Asticcacaulis excentricus CB 48: one gene and its partner. The protein of the gene in region 1 interacts with the protein of each later gene in a pairwise test. Links are inferred from orthologs where the notes say so. Each region holds a gene or a part of one and is shown on either strand. Other genes may lie near its edges. The genes, in order: ASTEX_RS09165 and mtgA.

What was found.
Region 2: the proteins of ASTEX_RS09165 (region 1) and mtgA interact in binary tests that used the Escherichia coli proteins (3 or more experiments, as listed by UniProt). The link is inferred for Asticcacaulis excentricus CB 48 from one-to-one orthologs.

What each region holds. Positions count from the first base shown.
Region 1 is NC_014816.1:1,968,032-1,972,852, reverse strand. Bases 1-3,000 are described here. They hold ASTEX_RS09165 (peptidoglycan D,D-transpeptidase FtsI family protein), read left to right. Parts: upstream 1-600; coding sequence 601-2,400; downstream 2,401-3,000. Other genes in these bases: ASTEX_RS09160 (UDP-N-acetylmuramoyl-L-alanyl-D-glutamate--2,6-diaminopimelate ligase), read left to right, coding at 2,431-3,000; ftsL (cell division protein FtsL), read left to right, coding at 146-604; rsmH (16S rRNA (cytosine(1402)-N(4))-methyltransferase RsmH), read left to right, coding at 1-149. In the rest of the region: more of ASTEX_RS09160, read left to right, coding at 3,001-3,894; ASTEX_RS09155 (UDP-N-acetylmuramoyl-tripeptide--D-alanyl-D-alanine ligase), read left to right, coding at 3,930-4,821. UniProt on the Escherichia coli protein: Essential cell division protein that catalyzes cross-linking of the peptidoglycan cell wall at the division septum. Required for localization of FtsN.
Region 2 is NC_014816.1:422,125-431,674, reverse strand. What follows is about bases 6,188-9,091. They hold mtgA (monofunctional biosynthetic peptidoglycan transglycosylase), read right to left. Parts: upstream 8,036-9,091; coding sequence 7,340-8,035; downstream 6,188-7,339. Other genes in these bases: ASTEX_RS01985 (WD40 repeat domain-containing protein), read right to left, coding at 8,067-9,053; ASTEX_RS01995 (hypothetical protein), read right to left, coding at 7,049-7,321; ASTEX_RS02000 (YaiI/YqxD family protein), read right to left, coding at 6,590-7,048; ASTEX_RS02005 (M2 family metallopeptidase), read right to left, coding at 6,188-6,488. Also shown: ASTEX_RS02025 (WecB/TagA/CpsF family glycosyltransferase), read right to left, coding at 1-619; ASTEX_RS02020 (YiaD family glycine zipper/OmpA-like lipoprotein), read right to left, coding at 677-1,345; ASTEX_RS02015 (S1C family serine protease), read right to left, coding at 1,525-3,189; ASTEX_RS02010 (isopenicillin N synthase family dioxygenase), read left to right, coding at 3,546-4,547; more of ASTEX_RS02005, read right to left, coding at 4,593-6,187; ASTEX_RS01980 (CobW family GTP-binding protein), read right to left, coding at 9,173-9,550. UniProt on the Escherichia coli protein: Peptidoglycan polymerase that catalyzes glycan chain elongation from lipid-linked precursors. May play a role in peptidoglycan assembly during cell division in collaboration with other cell division proteins.

The DNA of each region.
Region 1 (4,821 bases):
ATTCGACCAGAGCAATTGCTCCGTCCGAGGCCGAGTTAAGCGGCAATCCGCGCGCCCGTTCGGCCAAGCTGCGCGCCGCCCGCCGTACTGGTCACCCGCCTTTTGATGTCGCCCCTAGCGCGTCCCCCTCCCGGAGAGCCGTCAGATGAAAGCCCTGATGAGTCTGTTCGACCGTCGTATCCGTGGTGTCCGCCTGATTGAAGCCATAGGGCTTCTGCTGGCCCTGATCATGATCTTTTGGGTCTGTCTGTCCAAGGTCAAGGAAGGGCAGGAGGTGGCCCGCCTCAACGCACTCAACGCCCAAATTGCTGAGGAACAGGCGGCGATCAAGGCGCTTAAGGTCAAGGTGGCCAATCTGGAGCAGCCGGCTCGTATTGAGGCGCTGGCGCGGCAGTATTTGGGGATGGAGCCTTTGTCGCCCAAGCGTGAGGCGGGTCTCGACAATCTGGTGGAAATCTCGCGCTCGGTCGCGCGTCCGGAAATCCATGCGGCCCCGCCGGTGACCGCCGTCACCGCCAAGCCCCCGGCCATGACCGAAGAGGAAAGCGCGCCCATCGCTGCACCGGTGCCGGCCACGCCCGTGATCGGGGAGGCGACGCGATGAGATACGGACACCGCCTATCGTTTATTGACTCGACCGCCTCCGGCTTTCAGTGGGTGGCCGACAGAATGTGGAAAGTCGAGCACGCGTTTGAACGCGCCAATGCGGTCGCCTCGGACCGGCTGGCCAGTGCGCGCATGCGTATCTTCTTCATTCTGGTGGCGATGGGCGTCATTTATTTGGTGCTGTCGGGGTTTGCGGTAAAGGCGGCCCTGTCGGGTGGCCATGACGGCGTGGACTACAGCCTGCCCGCCGATGCGCGCGCTGACATTGTTGACCGCAATGGCGCGCTGCTGGCCACCGATGTCTTCAACTACGACCTGTTCCTCGATCCGGCCGACGTCATGGCGGCTGACCGCCCGCTGGTGAAGCGCGCCCTGATCCAGCTTCTGCCAGATGTGCCGCGTGATCAGCTTGATTCGGCCCTGTCGGGGGACAAGCGTCTGATGGTCATGCCATGGCTGAGCGCAGCGGACAAGGCGCGCATCCTCAGCTATGGCCTTCCCGGTGTGGGGTTTGAACCGCGGCGCCTGCGCGGCTATCCCCTCGGCACGGCCGGGGCATTCTACATCGGCATGACGGAAAAGGCCGGTAAAGGTCTCGCCGGGGCTGAACGCGCCTTTCAGGATCAGATCGCCCGTTCCAACACGCCTTTCCCGCTGGCTATGGACCTGAGGGTGCAGGGGGCGCTGGAAAACGAGGTGCGAAATGTAGCTATCGCCCAAAGCGCCAAGGGGGCCATCGGCCTGGTTACCAATGTACGTACGGGGGAGGTCATCGCCATGTCGAGCTGGCCGGAATTCGACCCCAATCAGGCCGGCCGTTTTCCGGACAACAATAAGCTGAACCGCGTCACCAATTCAGTGTTCGAGGTGGGCTCGGTGTTCAAGGTGCTGTCGGTGGCCATCGGACTGGAATCGGGGACGGCCTCGCTCAACACAACCTATGACGCGCGTACCCCCTATCAGCTGGGCAAGCGCAAGATTTCCGACTACCACGCCGAAAACCGCATTATGACGCTGGAAGACGTCTTCCTTGTCTCGTCGAACATCGGCACCACCCTGATGGCCGAAAGCGTCGGCATCGACACTATGACCAAATTCTATAACGCGCTTGGCCTGTTTCGCGCCGCCGATATCGAGCTGGCTGAAACGGCGTCGCCGCTGCTGCCCAAAAAGTGGTCGAAGGATTCGCTGGCCTCGTCCTCCTTCGGGCACGGAATGTCGATTTCGCCACTGTCCTATGCTCAGGCCGCCGCGGCGACCATGAATGGCGGCTATCTGCGGCCTCTGACGCTGCGCAAATACGATCCGTCACAGCCCCTGAAAGGCGAGCGCGTCTTTTCGGCCAATACCTCGCGTCAGATGCTGGACCTGATGCGCGTCAACGTCCTTAAAGGCACGGGGGGAAAGGCTAACGTGCCGGGCCTGCGCGTCGGCGGCAAAACCGGCTCAGCAGAAAAGGTCATTGGTGGACGCTATGACCGCACCAAGCTGTTGTCGTCCTTCGTCGCCGTCTTCCCCACCGACGGTAATGTCGAGGATGACCGCTACATGGTCATGATTATGGTCGATGAGCCGACGGGCAACAAGGATACGTTCGGTCTGCGCACTGGCGGCTGGGTGGCCGCGCCGGTGGCCGGTCGCGTTATCGACCGCATCGCGCCCTTCCTGAATGTGACGCGCAAGGATGACAAGTTCGCCGACTCGGAGTGGGTTAAGGCGCAGGTGATGACGGAAGAACAGACGGGCGGAGCGTCAGTGACGGAAGCGGCCGCCCCGGCGGCGGCAGGACATTAAAAGTAAGCGTATGAACAAGGGAACTGAACCATGAGCGGGCTTCGCCTGTCGGACATATTGAGGCGCGATCTGGACGTGGATCCGGTCGTGACTGGCGTGACAGCCGACAGCCGCAAGGTCGGACCGGGGACGTTGTTCTGTGCGCTGCCGGGGACGGCGCGGGACGGCCGTGAGTTTATCCCACAGGCGCTGTCGCAGGGCGCAGCGGCCGTACTGGCCCCCGAAGATACGCTCGCGACCGCATCCAACATCCTAACCACCTACGATGTGCGCCGCGCCTATGCCCTGGCAGCCAAGGCCTTTTACGGCGCACAGCCGAAGACTTGCGTTGCCATCACCGGCACAAATGGCAAGACCTCGGTCGCCACCTTTTGCCGACAGATGTTTGCCCATATGGGCTACCATTCGGCCAGCGTTGGGACGCTGGGCATCGTTACCCAGAACGGCGCGGCAGAGCACGCCATCACGCCACCGGGCCTGACCACGCCGGACGCCGCCGATATTGCTGAGCATCTGGCGTCACTGGCGCGCGACGGCGTCACGCATCTGGCGCTTGAAGCTTCCTCGCACGGCATTGATCAGCGTCGCCTTGATGGTGTCACCCTGACGGCGGCTGGCTTCACCAACCTGACACAGGACCATCTTGATTATCACGCCACGATGGAGGCCTACCGCGCAGCCAAGCTGCGCCTTTTCGAGCAACTTCTACCGCGCGGCCGCGTGGCGGTACTCAATGCTGATTCCGACGCCTATAACGCCTTTGCCGCCTCGGCCATCACTGCTGGAGCCTCACTGCTCAGTGTAGGGGAGCGCGGGCAGCACCTGACATTGACCCACCGTGACCTGACGGTGGACGGGCAGATCCTGTACCTTGAGCATCAGGGCCGCAAGTTTGAGGTTAAGCTGAAACTGGCTGGCCTGTTTCAGGCGTCGAACGCGCTAGTGGCGGCTGGCCTGTGTCTTGCCGCTGGTCAGAAGGCCGAGCCAGTACTGGAGGCCCTGACGCACCTGACCGGGGCGCGCGGGCGCCTCGAGCGTGTCGGTTCGACCGGTAATGGCGCGGAAATCTATGTCGATTACGCCCATACTCCGGACGGTTTGGAGACGGTGCTGAAGGCTCTGCGCCCGCATACACAGGGCCGTCTGGTCTGCGTCTTCGGTTGCGGCGGAGACCGCGATCGCGGCAAGCGTCCCCAGATGGGTGCGATTGCCGAGCGTCTCGCCGACCGCGTCATCGTCACCGACGACAATCCGCGCTCCGAGGAACCGGCGTCCATCCGCGCCGAGATCATGGCTGGCCTGGCCGGAACCCAGTCCTCCAATGTGCTTGAGATCGGGGACCGTCGTCAGGCCATTTTCGAAGCCGTGGCCAGCCTGAAAACCGGCGATGTGCTGGTCGTGGCAGGAAAGGGGCACGAACAGGGACAAATCGTTGCCGGAAAGGTCTTGCCTTTCGACGACGCCGGTGTAGTGCTCGAAGCCTTGAACGCATAAACCCCCTCTCCCTCAAGGGAGGGGGAGGAGTAAAAATGACACCTCTCTGGACCGGAACCGAACTGCTCAAGGCCACAGGCGGCACCTTCGCGGGTCTGAGCGGCGATGCCAGCGCTCTTCACGCCACCGGCATTACCTTTGACAGCCGTCAGGTGCAGCCGGGCGATATCTTTCTGGCCTTGTCCGGCGTGCGCGATGGGCACGACTTCGTGGGGCAGGCCTTTGCGCAGGGTGCGGTGTGCGCCCTCACGCGCAAGCCAGTCGACGGCGGGCCCTGTCTGATGGTGCCGGACGTGCTTAAGGCGCTGGAGAAGCTTGGGGCCTACGCCCGCGACCGCGCTCCGGCCATGAGAGGTGCTGTGACCGGAAGCGTCGGTAAGACCTCGGTGACGCAGATGGTAATGGCGGCGCTGAGCCGCGCCGGACGCGCCCATTCCGCGGTCAAAAGCTTCAATAACCACATCGGCGTGCCGCTGACCCTGGCGCGCATGCCGGCGGATACCGAACGCGCCGTGTTCGAAATTGGCATGAACCATGCCAATGAGATCACGCCCCTGTCCGAGCTGGTCGAACCCGACGCAGTGATCATCACCACAGTGGGTGCCGTGCATACCGAAAACTTCCCCGATGGCGAAGAAGGGGTGATGAAGGCCAAGGCCGAGATTTTCGACGGCCTCAAATACGGCGGGCTGGCGATTCTGAATGCGGACAACCACTGGTTTGCTGAACTGAACGAACGGGCCAGCGAAATGGGCGCCAAAGTGCAGTGCTTTGGCGAGGCGGAGGGCGCAGATGCGTGCCTTATCAGCCATGAGGTGGTCGATGGCCGCGCTCAGGTCTGCGCCACTCTGCACGGGCGCGATATCGCCTTTACGCTGGCCCACACGGGCAAGCATCAGGCGCTCAACGCCCTCTCGGTGCTGCTGA
Region 2 (9,550 bases), 1.5 Mb from region 1 along the record:
TCACACCGGCTTCATAGTCGAATGCCGCGCCTACCGGAAGGATGGCGCACGGGGGCAGACGGTCGAGTGCATTGAGAATCCAGAGCTCCTGACGCGGCATTCCCATACCCACAAGAAGCACGTCCGGCCTATGGGCGGCGATGTCCTTAAGCAGGACGTCGTTCTCTGGACCATTGACGTCGAAATAGCCGCTTCGCACCTCAAGTTTCACGCGGGGGTGACGGCGTAAAATAGCGTCTTTTGAGAGCTGGTTATGTTCGGGCGCCCCACCGACGTGGAACACGCGCCAGCCTTCTTCGGCGGCGCGCGACCAGAAGTCTTCGCGGAAGTCGAGATAAGTGCAGCGATTGGCGCGGCTCATCTCATGCCCCACCAGCTTCCCCCACAGGATCAGTGGCGTTGAATCCATCTCGATCAAGTCGGCCTGCGCATAGAAGCGGCGCATATCGGCACATTTCTGGAAGAGATAGAGGCTATGCAAATTGTGATTGGCGATGATGGTCTGCCGCCCGCGCGTGCCCGCGATAAAGTCCATGACCGTATCAGGTGTTACCACGTCCATCTGCGCGCCCATCAGGGCGACACGAGTGACAGGTAAAAGGCGGCACGAGGGTTTCATGCCGCCAGCTTATTTCAGAGCGGTTGCGATACCGCTACTAAAAAGCGTTAACGAATTCTATTCTTGCACCGGGCGTAACGTAATCTCCACACGGCGGTTCTTGGCGCGCCCCTCCGGCGTAGCGTTCGAGGCAATCGGCTGGCGCGAGCCCATGCCAGCGACGAACAGGCGCTGGTTGACGACGCCACGGCTGGTCAGGTAGGCCGCCGTTGAATTGGCGCGGTCTTCCGACAGTGGTTCATTGATAGCGTCCGAGCCGGTCGAGTCGGCGTGACCGACAATATCGACATACGTGGACGGGTACTTATTCAGGATCGACGCCACGTCGTTCAGCACCGGGTAGAAGCTGGCATCGATCGAGGCGCTGCCAGAGCCAAAGGTCACATCCGACGGCATATTGAGGATGATGTTGTCGCCGTTGCGCGTCACCGTGACATTCGTCCCGGCCAGCTCGCGGCGCAGCTCGGCCTGCTGCTTGTCCATATATTGCCCGACAGCCGCGCCAGCCAGAGCGCCGATACCGGCCCCGATGACGGCGTTCTTGCGGCCCTGCTCACCCTTGTTGGTGTTGGTGGCGTAACCCAGGCCTGCGCCGACGGCGGCCCCGATAATTGCGTTGGTCTTGGTGTTGTCGCGGACGACTTCACCGGTGACCGGGTCGGTGGTGGTGCAGGCGGCGGTCATCAATGCGACCCCAGCCAGGGCGATCAGAGCCTTATTCCGCATAGTTGTCTCTCCAGTATGCTGTGCGTTGCGGCGACGAACGCCGTTGTGTTCAATTAGCCGCTTTCGCATGAACCTAGGATGAAGCCCATAAACAGCCAATATTCGGGAAATAAGGATTGGCCACAAATCGGATTAATTTCCGGCGCGAGCTTATAAGAATTCCGTAAAGGTAGCCCGGATCAAGGCTTTGGTGCGGCTGGTTCGGGGACCTTGCGGCACTTCCACACGGTTTCGGTCTCGGGCGCGAAGGTGAGAAAGGATTGCGCCAGTTGCCGCACCTTGCGCATGTTGTCTTTCAGCGCCTCGGCTTGCCCCGTATCCTTATCCGAAGCGCAGCGCAGCGACCCCAGCGCCGCCCGTTGAGCGACATAGTCTCGGTGCTGTTCGGGCGTCAGGCGATAGTCGCTGCGTTTGAACGTTAAGCCGTCCCGTGACAACTCAAGCCTTGCTGCCGTGGGTTCAGAGTCAGACACGGTAAATCGTAGCAGAGTGCTATTGGACTGCACTTCGTAAGGTGTTCGGCCATTGACGCAGGCATGGGCCGCATCAAATTCAAAATCCGTGGGCCCCACGCCCGCCAGCGGCTTGGGCGAGGCCTTTAGGTCAACATCGCAGGTTAGGCGTACCGGACCGACCTTGGCGGCAGCGACTTCGGCCTTTTGCGACATCTTCTGTACGACCGGACTTTCGCGCAGGACGAAGGCGGCAGCGATAAGCACCACAAACACGGCCAACGCGATCCAGCCCCACGGGAAGGGATGCTTATGATGTACCTTTTCGGCTTTGGCCTTGTGCGGATGCGCCTCGGCGTGCGGTAACTCCGCCTCGGTATGCGGTGTTTTCGGCTTTGGCGGATGGCGGCGGCGGATGATCAGCGCGATCAGCACTACAACCAGCAACGACAGAAGAACCAAGACGCCCAGTTGTAGCTGGTCCATGAGGGCGTTCATCTGCTCGGCTTTGCGCTGCTCTTCCAGACGCTTGGCCTGCGCATCACGATAGGCGGCCAGCGCGCGCGACAGACCATCGTCCTTTATGATCTCGTCTTCCGACTTGGCGAAGCAGGGTTCAGAGGTGGTCTGCACTGCCACACCGGTCGATTGCAGGAAGGTGTAAAGCGCCGACACGTGAGTCGCCACATATTGCCCCGCCGGGACGTCCATGTCGCCGGTTTCCGACAGGGTGGACACTGCCGACCAGGTGTTAACACCGACCACCTGCCCGCATTCGTCCATTAAAGGCCCACCGGAATTGCCGGGATTGATGGGCGCCGTGTGGAACAAGGTGTCGACGCGCGAGCCGTCCGGATTGGTTGAGGCAAACAGGGCTATGGAGCCTTGCGTCACATAGGCGTCGGCGGGCTCCAGTAGCTCAGTGCCGCCCCGTTTCAGTAGGCGGTCGGTGATGCCCGGATAGCCCATGGTCACGATGCGCTGGTTTTTTTGCGGCACCAGGGACAGTTTGAGCGGTGGGATTTTCAGCCCTTCAGCGCGCAAAAGCGCCAGATCGCCTTCCAGCCACGGCTTAACCAGCGTCACCTGCTGATAGGCGGCCCCTGTGCCCTTATGGGGCACGATATAGATCTCGGCCGAGGTCGCTTCGGGCGGCGTTTCAATGACGTGGTAATTGGTGACGATATAGCCCGGTGCCACCACAAAGCCCGACCCCATGCCGACGGAATCGAGCGGCACGCCGCCATAGCCGCGATAGACGACAAGAACCCGCACCACCGACTGTTCCGAGGCACTCAGGGCCTTGGTCGAATTGACGGGTTGCAGGGCCGGATCGATTGCGGAGAGCGGCTCGGCATCGGCCGGAGGCGGCGGCACAATCTGAGCGGACAACGGCGCGCACCAAAGCATCGTCAGGGCTACTATCCCCGCCGCCAGCATACGACCTAGACTCTGAATGGACCTGCCCACCTTGCCGCCGGACCCGATTTAAACACCACGATTAAGCATAGAATCGCTTCACGGCATCAAAACGACACCTGAGCGACCGGCGCAATCGAAAAATCGCCTGAGAGTGTATATGAAGCGCCGACTGTGATAAAGTTATTCGCATAACGAGGGCACACCTTTGTTATGGCCGCCGCGTCCCTGCCCGTCGATGCGGCATCAGGCCGCTTGCGTCGGTGACACGCAAACGTCATAAGGGCTGATATTAAACGTTTCATCTGCAAAGACCAAAGGCCCCCCGCATGATGTCGTCGCCCACCGCGCTTTACGATTCCGCCCCTCTATCCACCGCCCCGTCCATCGAGCCCGTGCCGCTGTCGCTATACGACAGCGATGTGGACGCCTTTGCGCAGAAGCTGGGCGCGTCGTTTGAGCGCTACGGGTTTGCGGTGCTGTCGGGCCTGTTTGAGCCGAACGGCGCCGGTCTTGACAAGGGGCTGGTCGATAAGGCGTACGCCCTGACCAAAGACTTCTTTGATCTGCCGGTCGAATCCAAGTTGCAGTATGATGGCCGCAGCGGCGGCGGTCAGCGTGGCTATACCGCCTTTGGTATCGAAACAGCCAAGGGCTATAAGGCGCATGATCTGAAGGAATTCTGGCATGTCGGACGTGACCTGCCGGCCGATCACCCCTATCGCGACCATATGGCCGATAATGTGTGGCCCGTCGAAGTGGCGGACTTCAAGCCGACATTCCAGACGCTTTATGCCGAGATGGACGGGCTCGGCAAAAAGGTGCTGAAGGCCATCGCCATCCACCTCAAACTCGCGCCGGATTTCTTCGATGACAAGGTGAAGTACGGTAATTCCATCCTGCGTATGCTGCACTATCCGCCGGTGACCGAGGCGGGCGCATCGGTACGCGCAGGGGCGCACGGCGACATCAACGCCATCACGCTTCTAATGGGGGCCGAAGAACCCGGTCTGCAACTGCTGGATCGTGACGGCTCGTGGCTGCCCATTACGCCCCCACCGGGGGCCATTGTCATCAATATTGGCGATATGCTGTCGCGCCTGACCAACCACGTCCTGCCGTCGACCATCCATCGCGTGGTCAATCCGGCCGAAGCGCGCAAGGGCTTCTCACGCTATTCGATGCCGTTCTTCCTGCACTTTGAGAGTCCCTACCTGATCGAGACCCTGCCAGGCTGCATCTCCGAAGACCGCCCGGACCAGTATGCCGGTCAGTCGATCACGGCCCACGACTTCCTCCAGCAACGCCTGCGAGAGATCAAGCTGGCGTAGCCGGACGACTCCTCCCCATGCTTTCGGCACAGGGAGGAGGCTCGATCACCACCCGCAGTTTTGCCCGGCGTTTTGCTTGACCAACCACTCATTGAGCGGCTTGAAATAGGCCGCCACCGCTGAGGCATCGCCTTCGCGCTGGCCCGTAAAGGCCGCCATGGCTTCCGGCCACGGCTTCGACTGACCCATCTCCAGCATGGCGTTTAGCTTCTGGCCGACCTCCTTATGGCCATAGATCGAGCAGCGGTGGAGCGGACCTTTCCAACCGATCTGATCGCAGGCGGCCTGCTGGAACTGAAACTGATAGATATGGGCCAGGAAGTAGCGCGTATAGGGTACATTACCCGGCACGTGATACTTGGCCCCCGGATCAAAGGCGTCGGTCGGACGCACGCCCGGTGGCACAAGGCCCTGATACTGCTGCACCAACTCCCACCAGCGCGTATTGTACTGTGCCGGGGTGATCTTGCCGGAATAGACTTCCCAGCGCCAGCGATCGACCATCAGGCCAAACGGCAGGAAGGCAACCTTTTGCAGGGCCATTTTCAGCAGGTAGGGGATGTCCTCTTCCTCGCCTGGCACCTTGTCCAGAAGACCGATCTGGTTGAGATAGACCGGCGTCACCGACGACAGGCCGATAAAGTCACCGATGGCTTCGTGGAAGCCATCATTGGCGCCGTTCTTGAACAGGAAGGGCTGATCCTTATAGGCGCGCTGATAATAGTTATGCCCCAGTTCGTGGTGGACCGTATAAAAGTCCTCGCCATTGACCTGCGTACACATCTTAATACGGATATCGTCGCGGTTATCGAGGTCCCAGGCCGATGCGTGGCACAGAACCTCGCGATCGCGCGGGCGGGTAATCATCGAGCGCTCCCAGAAGGTCTGGGGCAGAGGCGGCAGACCAATGGAAGTGTAGAAGCCTTCGCCGGTCCTGACCATCTTTTCCGGCGTATACTTCTTTTGCACCAGCAGCTTGTCTAGCGAATAGGACGAGCCCTTCATGCCCTTAGGGGCCACGATGTCATAAATGTTGGCCCAGTCCTGCGCCCACATATTGCCCAGCAGGTCGGCGCGGATAGGACCGGACTTCGGCTGAACCGCGTCGCCATACTTCTCATTGAGACGGCTGCGCACATAGCAGTGCAAGTTCTTGTAGAAGGGCTCAACCTGCCCCCAGAGGCGGTCCGTATCGGCCGCAAACCCATCAGGCGGCATGTCGTAGCCGGAGCGCCACAGGGCCCCCGTATCGGCAAAGCCCAGACCCTTAGCGCCTTCATTGGCCAATTCGGCCAGCCGCGTGTAGTCACCTTTCATCGGCACCGAAATGGTTCGCCAGCCTTCGAACATGGCGCGAAGCAGGGCCGGGTCGCGGGATTCGGCCATCACATTTGAGGCGTCGTCCAGAGTATAGACCTTGCCCTTATAGCTGAACTTACCTGTGGCGTAGGTGGAATCTAGCGAAGTGGAGAGCTTGGCCATCTCATCGGCAGCCCCCGGACGGTCGGCGGCGGGCAAGACCAGAGACAGGCGCAGCAGGTTCAGCTTGCGCCGCGTTACCTCATCGACGGCCACGTCGTTGAACTTCGCGGCCCCCATGGCGTATTTGACGCCTTCTTCGGTCAGCTGCGCATTGGCCTTCGATTCCAGCCACATAGTGTCGTGGGTGATGTAGGTCGCGCGCACCCACTGCACGCGGGCAGCGTATTCGCCAAGGTCGCCGAGCTTCTTTTCCGCCTCTTCCACATAGGCCTTGGCGTCGGCAGCTGTCGGAGCGGCAGCGGGGGCCGGGGCGGGAGTCTCGGTCAGGGCCGGGGCCTGTGGCGCTTCGGTTGTGGGGACATCAGCAATGGGGGCCGCGGCAGGCACCGTCGCGCAGCCTGATAACAACACACCGGCCACAAGCGCCGGACCTGCTACGGAAACCAGAAGACGCCGCATCATCCATACCCTCCTGAAGGAAAACCGGACGGAGGGTGACGCCTGTTTTAACTATTCGTCAAGAGCCGTTGAGGATGAAACCGGTGGTGTTTGCGCCCAGCTCAGAGGCTCAGACGGCGCGCCTTTACCACCACCTGATCGAGGGTTTGCAGAAACTGCGAACGATTGGCAGCGGAGAAGGGCGGCGGGCCACCGGTGATTTCGCCGGTCGAGCGGATATGTTCCATCAGGGCCCGCTGCGACAGGGCCGCGCCGATGGAATCGGGCGTAAAGGCGCGACCGTTAGGGGCAATGGCATAGGCCCCCTTCGCCAGAACCCGCCCGGCTAGCGGAATATCGTTGGTGATCACAACGTCATGCGCAGTCGCCTGTTCGGCGATCCAGTCGTCCGCAATGTCCGGTCCCGCATCGACGATCATGCGCGCGATCAGGGGTGATTTGGGGATCTGGATATAGCTGTTTGACACCACGACGGTGCGAAGGCCATAGCGAGAGGCGACCTTATAGGTCTCCTCTTTTACCGGACAGGCATCGGCGTCGATATAGAGGGTGACGGGCACTCAGATAAACCCTAAAGCCATAGCCTTCATGACCGAGTCCTGCATCTGATTGCCACGAATGAACCGGTCATTAGCCAGAATATCGGTCTGACGCCTCGCTGTTTCCGCAGCGGCGCTTTCATCGCCTTTTTCGGTATCGTACTGGCGTGAAATCTCTGCCGAAAGTGCCCGAAGCGCTTCCATTACGGTTGCCCCTGAGGCCGTGAGGCCGGGAGCGTCATCAAAGCCAACGCGATAACCGCCTCCTGCCAGAACTTCCACGTAAGGCTTCACAGAGCGCCCCTCTTTCCTTTACTCCAGAACACACGTCCCGATGCCGTTTCGGCGAACCACACCTGCATTGGCGCGGATCTTCCCGGAGCGGCCCTTGACGTACTTCCCCGACTTGGCGGCCTTCCATTTCAGCGGGCTGGGCAGGATGGCCGCCAAACGCGAGGCCTCGGCCTGAGTGAGATCATCAGCCGATTTACCGAACCAGTATTGCGAGGCGGCTTCGGCACCATAGATTCCGGGCCCCCATTCAGCGCTATTGAGATAGACTTCCATGATGCGCGACTTCGGCCACATCGTCTCAATCAGCAGCGTATAATAGGCCTCAACCCCTTTGCGCACATAGGAGCGCTGCGGCCACAGGAAGGCGTTCTTGGCTGTCTGCTGAGAGATAGTGGAACCGCCGCGCACCTTGCGCCCGCGCGCATTGCTGCGTTGCGCCTTCTCAATAGCGTTCATGTCGAAGCCGTAGTGCGAGCAGAACTTAGCGTCTTCGGCGGCAATGACCGCGACCTTGAGATTGTCCGAAATACGCGAGGCGGGCACCCACTCGTGATGGTATCCCTTGCCCTCAAAGATCCGCTGCACCATCAGGAAGGTGATTGGCACGGGCAGAAAACGGTGCACGGCGACCGACGCCACGCTGAAGGCAAAACTGCCCACCATGACGAAGACGAGCAGTTGCCCGATGCCAAACTTTTTCGCTATCCCCGCCAAAAAACGCCCCTAAACTCCGTCTGAAGCCGCTCTATTCAGCTTCAAATACCCACAGGTTGCCGTCTTCGTCGCCAAAGATCAAGCGATTGCCTTCATTGGCAATGGCAAGCGCCGTGATGGGAGCGCCCTTTTCGCGACGAATCCAGTCGATCCCGGTTGAGGTCAGCTCCGCCAGCCACACGCGCCCGTCTTCAAGCCCGGCCGCCAGAAGCGTGTCTTCGGGCGCCCCGGCGATAACCGACACCATGGTCGATTCCTCAGCGTTGATTTCCGACGCCTCTTCACCCATCGGCCCGTTGGCCTTCAAAAACGGCCACACCACCGCGCCATTGGCCCCGGAGGTGGCCAAAAGCTTGCCCTTGGCGAAAAAACCCATCGACTTGATCTTCGCCGGATAGCCGCCCATGCGCATATCCTTGGCATCGCTGATGCGCCAGCCGTGCAAGGCATTTTCCTGCATGGCGGTCATGACAAACTTGTCGTCAGACGAAATCGCGACTTTGGTATGCGAACCGGCCCATTTGAGCAGGGTCGGCTTTTGCTGGGCAATGCGAGAAAACCACACGGCCACGCCATTATAGGTCGCCGCATAAAGCTTACGTCCCTTGGAATCAAAAGCGATGTCCGAAAGGCTGGAGGTGTGTTCGAAGATCACTGCCGTCTTCTTCTGCGCGTCATAGACGTGCACTTTTTTACCTGCGGCCGCGGCAATCAGCAGAGCGGCCTCGCTGACGGCCAGAGCATCGAACCAAGCCCCTTTGGCAGCAAACAGCTCGACCGGACCGGACTCCTTCGTCGTCCACACCACGCGGCCATCATCACCACCGGTGACGATACCGACACCCGACGGGTGGATGGCGGCGCTTAATATGCCGCCGTTAGGGTGGGCTTCGAAGATGGCATCGGCGTCCGGAAACACGACGCGCCCGTCACCGAGCGCGGCCACAGGGTCATCGGCGGAATCGAACAGGGCGGCAACGACATATTCGTCGAAATGTTTTTCAAAAGCGAAGGGCATGTTGGGTCCTCATACTCCTCCGGCGTGCCGGGGGAGGTGGGTGTTGCCTAAGGCAAAAGACGCTGGGGGGCTTACACGGAAGTCCGTGCAAAGGCCAGAGCGTAATACCCTTGCCGGGCCTACGCGGCGATACACGCCTCAAAACCGGCGCGCAGAGCGGCCTCATCGAGGTGGCGACCGATGAACACGGCGCGGCTCAGGCGGTGTTCGCCCTCTTTCCACGGTTGTTGCAATTCGCCTTCGAGGATCATGTGAACGGCTTGGAACACCAGACGCTTATCCTCGCCCTTGATACTGAGGATCCCCTTGGCGCGCAAAATGTCCTGCCCCTTTTCGGCCAGCAGCTTGTCGAGCCAGCGGGTGAACTTCACCCCATCAACCGGCGCTTCCGACGACAGAGAGACCGAGCGGATTTCATTGTCGTGAATGGGGTTCAGATGACCATGCGTAGGATTGTGATGATGATCGTGATGGTCGTGGCCGCAGTGTTCATCATG